Regions from separate parts of the Sinorhizobium mexicanum genome, predicted to be linked through region 2. Evidence: predicted binding sites of a transcription regulator. Region 2 holds the regulator's gene; each other region holds the start of a gene.
What was found. Region 2 encodes PhoB, which activates phosphate uptake and scavenging genes when phosphate is short. Its sites were predicted from a motif close to TGTCATNNANCTGTCAT; they were not measured.

Region 1 (3,378 bases), 1.6 Mb from region 2:
ATGAGAACTGGCCAGAAGCTGTGCGCGTAGAAAAGAATGAAGGCGGTCGCGAGGGACAGGACGGCCGACCAGATCAACACGATCACCCGCTCGCCGATCCGATCCGCAAGCAAACCGGCGAGCGGCGCTGTAATGACGCGAATGAACATCGGGACGGCGAGAACGACGCCGATCTCGAAATCACTCATCGACATGGTGCTGAGCCAGACCGGGAAATACGGCATGGCAAAGCCGTTGACGATCAACGGCGCGCAAAAGAGCAGCGCTATGCGGAGCGCGAAACGACGCGGCGGAGGCCCCACATTCGAGGGCGCGGATGAGGGAATCATGGAGTGACCTGATGGCTGTAGGCCATCCTCTAGCACAACCGCGCCGCAACTCACCATAAGCTAGTTTTCGCCACAGGCCGTTCTCTGAAAAGAACGAAGAGAAAGATACGAAACCGTCTGGCGCCGCATTCCGCTGCCGCATGTTTCCTTTAAATCGTAGCCGATTTAGGAATCAGGCCGCCTGTGGCGCGAGGATATGCGCCAGCATCCTTTCAGCCTCATCCGACGCTTCCACCTCGATCATGCCGCCGCGCATCCGGTGCCAGGTGATCAACTCCATCCTGCCGTCGTGATGCTCGGCGATTGCCGTGCAGCTTTCGACCCAGTCGCCGGTGTTGATGTAGCGGATATCGCCGATGTCCTCGATCACCGCGTGGTGAATGTGGCCACAGATGACGCCCTGCGCGTCGTGGCGGCGCGCCTCGTCGGCTACGACCTTCTGGAATTCGCCGATGAAATTCACCGCGTGCTTGACCTGCAGCTTTGCCCAGGAGGAAAAGGACCAGTACGGCATGCCGAGACGGCGGCGGATCGCGGCCAGCCCGATATTGATGGCAATCGCCATGTCGTAGGCCCAGTCGCCGAGATAGGCGAGCACGCGCGCATTGCGCACCACGACGTCGAATTCGTCGCCATGCAGGACGAGATAGGTGCGGCCGTCGGCGGCTTTGTGCATGTGGCGCTGGGCCACCTCTATGCCGCCGAAATGGACGCCCGGGAAATCCCGCATGAACTCGTCGTGATTGCCGGGAATGTAGATGATGCGGGAGCCCTTGCGGGCCTTGCGCAGCAGCTTCTGGACGACGTCGTTGCAGGGCTGCGGCCAATACCAGCTGCGCTTCAGGCGCCAACCGTCGACGATGTCGCCGACGAGGATGATGGTTTCCGCCTCGTGATGGCGCAGGAAGTCGAGCAGGTAATCGGTTTTCGCCGCTTTTGAGCCCAGATGGACGTCGGAGATGAAGAGCGTCCGCAGTTTCCGGACCGAGTTCTGTTGGGATGCCGATGCCGCGGTCATGCGAGCCTCGTCTTGGTTGATCCTTTTGATGACCGTCAAAACCAGACTCGTGTTTCAGGAAGATGACACGACATGTGCGTGCGACAAATCCGGTGTCGGAAATGAACCAGAGCATAACTGTACGCCGCCCGCAATTCATGCCAAAAGGCGCCGATCAAGAAGAAGGAATGCAAGGCATGAATACGGGCGACAAAGTGAAACCGGTACCGGCAAGCGGGGACATCGACCAGCAGGCGCTTTTCTTCCATCGTTACCCGCGCCCCGGCAAGCTTGAGATCCAGCCGACCAAGCCGCTCGGCAACCAGCGCGATCTGGCGCTCGCCTATTCGCCCGGCGTCGCCGCGCCCTGTATCGCGATCAGGGACAATCCCGAAGCTGCTGCCGATTTCACCGCGCGCGCCAACCTCGTCGCGGTGATCTCCAACGGCTCGGCCGTTCTCGGCCTCGGCAACATCGGCCCGCTCGCCTCTAAGCCGGTCATGGAAGGCAAGGCCGTGCTGTTCAAGAAATTCGCCGGCATCGACGTCTTCGACATCGAGATCGACGCGCCGACCGTCGATCGCATGGTCGATGTCGTCTCGGCGTTGGAACCGACGTTCGGCGGCATCAATCTCGAGGACATCAAGGCGCCGGAATGCTTCGAGGTGGAGCGGCGCCTGCGCGAGAAGATGGAGATACCGGTCTTCCACGACGACCAGCACGGCACCGCGATCATCGTTGCTGCCGCCGTTATGAACGGCCTCGAACTTGCCGGCAAGGATATTGCCGAGGCGAAGATCGTCGCCTCCGGCGCGGGCGCGGCCGCCCTCGCCTGCCTGAACCTGCTCGTTACGCTCGGTGCCAAGCGGGAAAACATCTGGGTCCACGATATCGAGGGTCTCGTCTACAAGGGACGTGAAACGCTGATGGACGAGTGGAAGTCCGTCTATGCACAGGACAGCGACAAGCGGGTGCTTGCCGACAGCATCGGCGGGGCCGACGTCTTCCTCGGGCTTTCCGCCGCCGGCGTGCTGAAGCCCGAACTTCTTGCCCAGATGGCCGAGAAGCCGCTGATCATGGCGCTTGCCAACCCAACTCCCGAGATCATGCCGGAGGTGGCCCGCGCCGCCCGGCCAGACGCCATGATCTGCACCGGACGATCCGATTTCCCGAACCAGGTCAACAACGTCCTCTGCTTCCCGCACATCTTCCGTGGCGCCCTCGATTGCGGCGCGCGCACGATCAACGAGGAGATGAAAATGGCGGCGGTGCGGGCAATTGCCGGCCTTGCGCGCGAGGAGCCGTCGGATGTCGCCGCCCGCGCCTATTCCGGTGAGACGCCGGTGTTTGGACCAGACTACCTCATCCCCTCGCCTTTCGACCAGCGGCTGATCCTCCGCATCGCTCCGGCCGTCGCCAAGGCTGCGGCCGAAAGCGGCGTCGCGACCCGCCCGATCCAGGATTTCGACGGCTACCTCGATAAACTGAACCGTTTCGTCTTCCGCTCCGGCTTCATCATGAAGCCGGTCTTCGCGGCGGCCAAGAACGCCCCGAAAAACCGCGTCATCTTTGCCGAAGGCGAAGACGAACGGGTGTTGCGCGCCGCTCAGGTGCTGCTGGAGGAAGGCACCGCCAATCCCATCCTGATCGGCCGCCCGCAGATCATCGAGACGCGTCTGCGGCGCTACGGTCTCCGGATTCGCCCGGATGTCGACTTCGAGGTCGTGAATCCCGAGGGCGACCCGCGCTACCGCGACTACGTCGACGATTATTTCGCACTCGTCGGCCGCCGCGGCGTCATTCCTGAAGCGGCGCGTACGATTGTGCGCACGAACACGACGGTGATCGGCGCGCTTGCGGTCAAGCGAGGTGAAGCGGATTCGCTGATCTGCGGCGTGGAAGGACGCTATAGCAAGCACCTGCGTGACGTTTCGCAGATCATCGGCAAGCGCGCGGGTGTTCTCGACTTCTCGGCCCTGAGCCTGCTTATCTCGCAGCGCGGCGCCACCTTCTTCACCGACACCTATGTCAGCTACAATCCGAGCGCCGAGG
Region 2 (3,378 bases):
CAAAATCGAGATAGCGCGAGCCGTCCTCGGCAATGAGCCAGGCGCCCTCGCCTCGCTCGAAACGCAACGGCGCGCGCATATAGGTGTCGTAGAGCGGCGTTGTTGCGGCCATGGCGAACTTCTCCTTGCGTCCTGTTGGCATCGGTATCGGGCGATCGCGTCCGATAAAAATCAAAAATGCCGCCTTTCGGCGGCGCAGGCACTATTCCCATTTCGCACCGCAATGTCAACAAAACCAAGGCTTGCCGCGAGCTTGAACGCGCGGATTCCGACGCGCGAAAAAACATGCCGCGGGGGCTTGCAAAAATGCAACGGCCAGCCAGCAAGTTGGGGAAAACTCCGAAATCGATTCGGCGCGATTCCCGCGACTCTTGCCACGGAGTCACCCTGCCAGTAGGTTAATATTCAATTACTAGACGCATGCGGCGGACCTAGTCACCAAAAGAGTTATCGCGTTGCAGCTCCGGAGTTTTTCCGGAGCTTGGTGATGGATTCTGCCATCCAACGCCGAGAACGGGGAGTGCAGAAATGAACTGGACTGACGAGCGGGTGGAGAAACTGAAGAAGCTGTGGTCCGAGGGCCTGAGCGCCAGCCAGATCGCGGCTCAACTGGGCGGCGTCAGCCGTAACGCCGTGATCGGCAAAGTTCACCGGCTGAGCCTGCCGGGCCGGGCCAAGGCGGGCGGCGCGACCACTGCCGCACGCCCGAAGCGCACCACGTCCGCCCCCCGGGCGCCGAACTATGCCGCGCGCGTCGCCACCCGCACCGTCACCCGCACCGCCGGCGCTACCGTCCTCAAGGAAGAGATCGAAGTCGATCTCGTCGCCGATCAGACCCTCGAACTCGCACCGAACGTCGTCGTCCCGATGTCCCGGCGCCTCGGCCTGACGGAGCTCACGGAGCGCACCTGCAAGTGGCCGATCGGCGACCCCCTGAAGGAGGAGTTCCATTTCTGCGGCAACGACTCGCCGGAATCGTCGCCCTATTGCAGCTATCACACGCGGCTCGCCTATCAGCCTTCCGCCGAGCGCCGCCGTATGCGCTGACCGGCCTCAAGCGAACGCAATTGAAAAAGGGGCGGTGACGCCCCTTTTTTTGATGCCTGCCGAGGAGGCCGCCGGCTTTCAGCTTTCAAGCGAATAGCCGGCACCGCGCACGGTGCGAATGACATCGGGCATGTTCGAGAAATTCAGCGCCTTGCGCAGACGGCCGACATGCACATCCACGGTGCGCTCGTCGACATAGATATCATGTCCCCAAACGCCGTCGAGAAGCTGCGAACGGGAGAAAACGCGCCCCGGCGAGGACATCAGGAACTCCAGCAGCCGGAACTCCGTCGGTCCGAGCCGGACTTCGCGGCTACGCCTGTGGACGCGGTGCGTCTCGCGATCGAGCTCGATGTCGCCGCAACGCAACAGCGTCGAAAGCACCTCGGGCTTGGCACGCCTGAGCATTGCCTTCACCCTCGCCATCAGTTCCGGCGTCGAAAACGGCTTGACGACATAGTCGTCCGCGCCGGTAGCGAGACCACGAACCCGCTCGCTTTCCTCGCCACGCGCGGTCAGCATGATGATCGGCAGACGCTCCGTTTCCGGCCTCTGCCGCAGCCGGCGGCAGAGTTCGATGCCGGAGACCCCGGGCAGCATCCAGTCGAGGATCAGGAGATCGGGCAACCGCTCCTGAAGCCGGATTTCAGCCTCGTCTCCACGCAAGATCGTATCGACGTCGAAACCTTCGGCCTCGAGATTGTAGCGTAGGAGAACGCTCAGCGCCTCCTCGTCCTCGACAACGGCTATCTTCGGCAACATTCGGTCATGCTCCTTCCCACGCGCGGGTGCCATCACGCCACCGCGACACTCTGTGGCCGCGAAAAATCGCGACCGGGACAAGATCAACGCATGCACCAGGGCATGCGGCTATCGGGCGCTCTAGCACTTTGATTTCCAGAGCATCTTATCCGCTTTCAACGATTCCTTTTGAAAGCGGGATGCTCTAGTCCGTCACTGAGCCCAGCGTCGACGTATTATCGTCCTTCGGCCGTTCGCCCTGCGGCTGGGCGCCCGTCGCCATGTAATAGATCGTTTCGGCAATGTTGGTCGCGTGGTCGCCGATACGCTCGATGTTCTTGGCGCAGAACAGAAGATGCGTGCACGGCGTGATGTTGCGCGGATCTTCCATCATATAGGTCAGCAGTTCGCGGAAAAGCGACGTATAGATCGCGTCGATCTCCTCGTCGCGCTCGCGGATGCTGTTCGCCTTTTCCGGCGAGCGAGAAGCGTAGACGTCGAGCACCTCCTTGAGCTGGACCAGGGCCAGCTCCGCCAGATGCTCCAGGCCCCGCGCAAGCTTGCGGGGGATGCCGGATCCGGCGACCGCGATCACGCGCTTGGCAGTGTTCTTGCCGAGATCGCCCACGCGTTCCAAATCGGCGGCGATACGGATCGACCCCATGATCTCGCGAAGATCCGAGGCCATTGGCTGACGCTTGGCGATGGTGACGATCGCCTTGTCACCGATCTGGCGCTCGGCATCGTCCAGCATCGCGTCGTCGGAAATCACCTTCTGCGCCAACGCCAGGTCGGAATTCACCAGCGCCCGGACGGAATCGGCCACCATCTGCTCGGCAAGGCCTCCCATTTCCGAGACGCGGCGCGTCAGATATTTGAGCTCGTCGTCAAAAGCCGACGTGATGTGTGTAGATGACATGTTTCGTTCCTCGAACTCGCAAACCGGTTGACCAGATCACTTCCTTGTTTCGTTGAAACATTGAAATGATCTAACTCTTTGAACTTACACAATTCCGGACGGAAAACCGTTTCACACTCTCCCTGGAATTGCTCTGTCGCCTGGCTTAGCCAAACCGACCCATAATGTAGTCCTGCGTGCGCTGGTCATCCGGATTGGTAAACATCTTGTCGGTATCGTTCTCCTCGACGAGATTGCCGAGGTGGAACATGGCGGTGCGCTGCGAGACGCGCGCGGCCTGCTGCATCGAGTGGGTCACGATGACGATCGTGAAGTTGGCGCGCAGCTCGTGAATGAGTTCCTCCACCTTGGCGGTGGCGATCGGATCGAGCGCAGAACAGGGCTCATCCATCAGGATTACTTCGGGGCTGACAGCTACGGCGCGCGCAATGCAGAGACGCTGCTGCTGGCCGCCGGAAAGGCCGGTACCCGGCTCGTGCAGCCGATCCTTGACCTCATTGAAAAGACCGGCCTTCTGCAGGCTGGTTTCGACGACCTCGTCGAACTCCGCCTTGGTACGGGCGAGGCCATGAATACGAGGACCATAGGCGACGTTCTCGTAGATCGACTTCGGGAACGGGTTCGGCTTCTGGAACACCATGCCGACACGGGCCCGCAGTTCCACGACGTCG
Region 3 (3,378 bases), 890 kb from region 2:
GAGCTTCAACCCGTCGAGCGCCAGCGGCGTGAGCGTTCCTGGCGTATCGCCCGCCATGATGGCGTCGGCAAGCGCGCAGTCGGCGACAGTGCGCGCGAGCGGGCCGATCGAATCAAGGCTTGGCGAGAGAGGAAAGGCGCCATCGAGGGGTACGCGCCGGGCGGTCGGCTTGAAGCCGACGAGGCCGTTCAAGGCCGCCGGAATGCGCACAGAGCCGCCGGTGTCGGAGCCGATGGCGATCTCGCTTGTGCCCTCCGCCACCGAGACGGCCGCACCGGACGATGAGCCGCCGGGAACGAGGCTCTCGTCGAACGCATTGCCGGGCACCGGATAGTGCGGGTTGAGGCCGACGGCGGTGAAGGCGAATTCGGTCATGTGCGTCTTGCCGATGATGACGGCGCCAGCCGTCCGCAGTCGCTGGACGATCGCCGCGTCTGCCGTTGCCGGTTCCGCCGCCCGGCGGATGATCGAGCCGGCAAGCGTCGGTTCGCCTGCGACGTCGAAGAGGTCCTTGATCGAGACGATCCGGCCGTCGAGCGGGCCGAGGCCGCTTCCGTCGCTCAGCCTTCGGTCGGCGGCGTCAGCCTCGGCCCGGGCGGTGTCGGAATAGAATTTCACGAAAACGCGTTCTTCGTGCCGGCGCCCATCCAGGCGCGTGAGTACGGTTTCGAGCCGGTCGCGAGAGGGAGTTTTCGATTGGGTCAAGGCGAAGACCTCGTAAATGGGATGACCGTTGTTCGCATGATTCCGTAATTCAGGACCCGAGTTATGGACAATTCATGCAGCAATTCAAAGTGCTGCGGCTTCATTGCCGCAGCTGCCTCGCGCGGGACGGCGGCGCCAGGGTAGCCGTCATCGTTTATAAATCCCGCCCATTGATGTATGATAAGAGGCGTCAGCGACTTCTGGAAACCAACCGGGAAGACGCTAATGCCAATGTTGCAATCGTCTGCGATCCTGGACTCTTCCGCGATCCAACGCGTCAACTACGATGCGCGCCATCGCACGCTCAGCATCTGGTTCGTCGGCAATCGCAGGCCTTACCATTATCTCGATGTCCCGGAGAGCATCTACGAGGACTTCGTGCATGCGGACTCCGCCGGCAGCTACTTCAACCACCACGTGCGGGATCACTACGATTTCACGCACTGATGCGGGATGAGTGCGGTTGCCCCTCATCCGCCTGCCGGCACCTTCTCCCCGCAGGCGGGGAGAAGGGACGAGCGGCGACGCTTAATCTCCCTCAGAAACCTCGTCGGGCGTGGCACATGCTTCTGATGGAGCACGTCTCCTCGCCCCGCGTGCGGGGAGAGGGCTAGTCCTCGGGTTAAACCCGAAGAGAGAGGGCCGCTGTTCGCACCGCGAGACGCTTCCAATGTCGCGAAACAGGAAATCACGAAGAGCGCGCCGTCGCCGCCATTCCTTCACAGAACTGTCGCCAAACCGTTCAAATAGTTTCATCCCGCTGTAAAGCCGCTGACATGCGGCTCGCCAAAGGTCCGATCGCGAAATCGATGATTCGCGAATTTTTTGCGCATGTCGTTCCGGAGGCAAAATTTGGCCGATATTCGAAGCACGCTGACTAGGCGCTCTTTCCTTTTCTCCGCCGGCGCCGCCGGTCTCGTCGCTTCTTCCGGTCTCGCGACACCCTTCTACGCCCGCGGCTATGGGCGGCCGGAATTCGTGCACGGCGTGCAGTCTGGCGACGTCGATACGGAATCGGGAATGATCTGGACGCGGGTGGATCGGCCGGCGCGGGTGGCGGTCGAATACTCGACCACCGAAAGCTTCTCGAACGCCCTACGGCTTCCCGACATCGATGCGATGCCGCAGACCGACTGCACGATCAAGAGCCGGCTCGACGGCCTGCTGCCGGACCAGGATATCTTCTATCGCTTCACCGCAACCGATCTTTATGACGGCAATCGTGTCTCGGAGCCGATCGTCGGACGTTTCCGCACGGCACCCCTGCGCCGTCGCTCGGTGCGCTTCGTCTGGTCCGGTGATACTGCCGGCCAGGGCTGGGGCATCGACGATGTCGGCATGAAGACCTATTCGACCATCCAGCTTCACGAGCCGGATTTCTTTATCCATTCAGGCGACACGATCTATGCCGACAATCCCATTCCGGACGAGATCAAGCTCCGGGACGGCGGCATGTGGAAGAACCGGATCGTGACGCCCGAGAAGCGCGACGTCGCCCGCACGCTGGAGGAATATCGCGGCCAGTGGAAATACAATCTGCTCGATGAGCACGTGCGCGGCCTGAATGCCGTCTGCCCCACCTTCTATCAATGGGACGACCACGAGGTTTTGAACAACTGGTCGGCTTCAACCGATCTCAGGGACGATCCGCGCTATCCGGAAAAGGACGTGGCGGTGTATGCGTCGCGTGCCGCTCGTGCGTTCCACGAGATGACGCCGATCCGCACCTTGCCGACCCAGCCCGGACGCATCTTCCGCAAGGTCGCTTACGGCCCATTGCTCGACGTTTTTTTCGTCGATCTGCGTTCCTATCGCGGCCCCAATCAGGGGGAGGGGGAGTCCGGTCTCTTCGGCTGGCGGCAGGCGGATTGGCTGAAGCGTGAGCTGGCCGCCTCGCGCGCCACCTGGAAGGTGATCGCCTGCGACATGCCGATCGGCCTCGTCGTCTGGGATGATTATTCGGCACGGCGCGGGTCGGACGCGATCGCCAACGGCGACAATGGCGCGCCGATGGGAAGGGAGACGGAATTCGCGGACCTGCTGCGGTTCATTCGCGACAACGCGATCAACAACATCGTTTGGCTGACGGCGGACGTGCACTATACCGCCGCGCACCACTACGACCCGTCGCGCGCCGCCTTCAAGGAATTCCTGCCCTTCTGGGAGTTCGTTTCCGGTCCCTTGCATTCCGGCACCTATGGTCCGAAGGAACTCGATATGACCTTCGGCCCGGAGGTCCGCTTCATCAAGGCGTCCGGAGGCGGCATCGACAGCAACCTGCCGCCGTCGGCCGGTCTGCAATTCTTCGGCATCGTCGACATCAGCGGCCAGACGCGCCAGATGACCGTGCGGCTGATGGATCGGGAGGATAAGGAACTCTGGCGCGTGACGCTCGATCCGGGGGCCGTCGCGTGAGGCTGCAGAGCTGGTCTGCGCGCAGGCCCCCTTTCGCTTATGCAAAAAAACTTGTATGAGCGCGGCAACTGAAAAGCGGTACCCGCCCTGTCGCGCGTGCCCAGAACTTTCCGAGAGAAAAAATGAGCATTCGTAACATCGCGATCATCGCGCACGTCGACCATGGAAAAACGACGCTTGTCGACGAGCTCTTGAAGCAGTCCGGCGCCTTCCGCGACAACCAGCGCGTCGCCGAGCGCGTCATGGATTCCAACGACT

Region 1: the regulator PhoB is predicted to act here: its motif matches at 1,399-1,415, upstream of FKV68_RS10430 (UDP-2,3-diacylglucosamine diphosphatase).
Region 3: the regulator PhoB is predicted to act here: its motif matches at 1,423-1,439, upstream of FKV68_RS19105 (alkaline phosphatase D family protein).

What each region holds. Positions count from the first base shown of each region.
Region 1 is NZ_CP041238.1:2,215,132-2,218,509, forward strand. Features, by position in the region: gene FKV68_RS10425 (MFS transporter) at 1-329, opposite strand, end outside; gene FKV68_RS10430 (UDP-2,3-diacylglucosamine diphosphatase) at 502-1,347, opposite strand; gene FKV68_RS10435 (NADP-dependent malic enzyme) at 1,524-3,378, shown strand, end outside.
Region 2 is NZ_CP041238.1:635,783-639,160, reverse strand. Features, by position in the region: gene FKV68_RS02985 (aspartate aminotransferase family protein) at 1-112, opposite strand, end outside; gene FKV68_RS02980 (GcrA family cell cycle regulator) at 529-1,047, shown strand; gene phoB (phosphate regulon transcriptional regulator PhoB) at 1,126-1,809, opposite strand; gene phoU (phosphate signaling complex protein PhoU) at 1,994-2,707, opposite strand; gene pstB (phosphate ABC transporter ATP-binding protein PstB) at 2,853-3,378, opposite strand, start outside.
Region 3 is NZ_CP041238.1:4,065,648-4,069,025, reverse strand. Features, by position in the region: gene FKV68_RS19115 (amidase) at 1-705, opposite strand, end outside; gene FKV68_RS19110 (KTSC domain-containing protein) at 931-1,152, shown strand; gene FKV68_RS19105 (alkaline phosphatase D family protein) at 1,558-3,120, shown strand; gene typA (translational GTPase TypA) at 3,243-3,378, shown strand, end outside.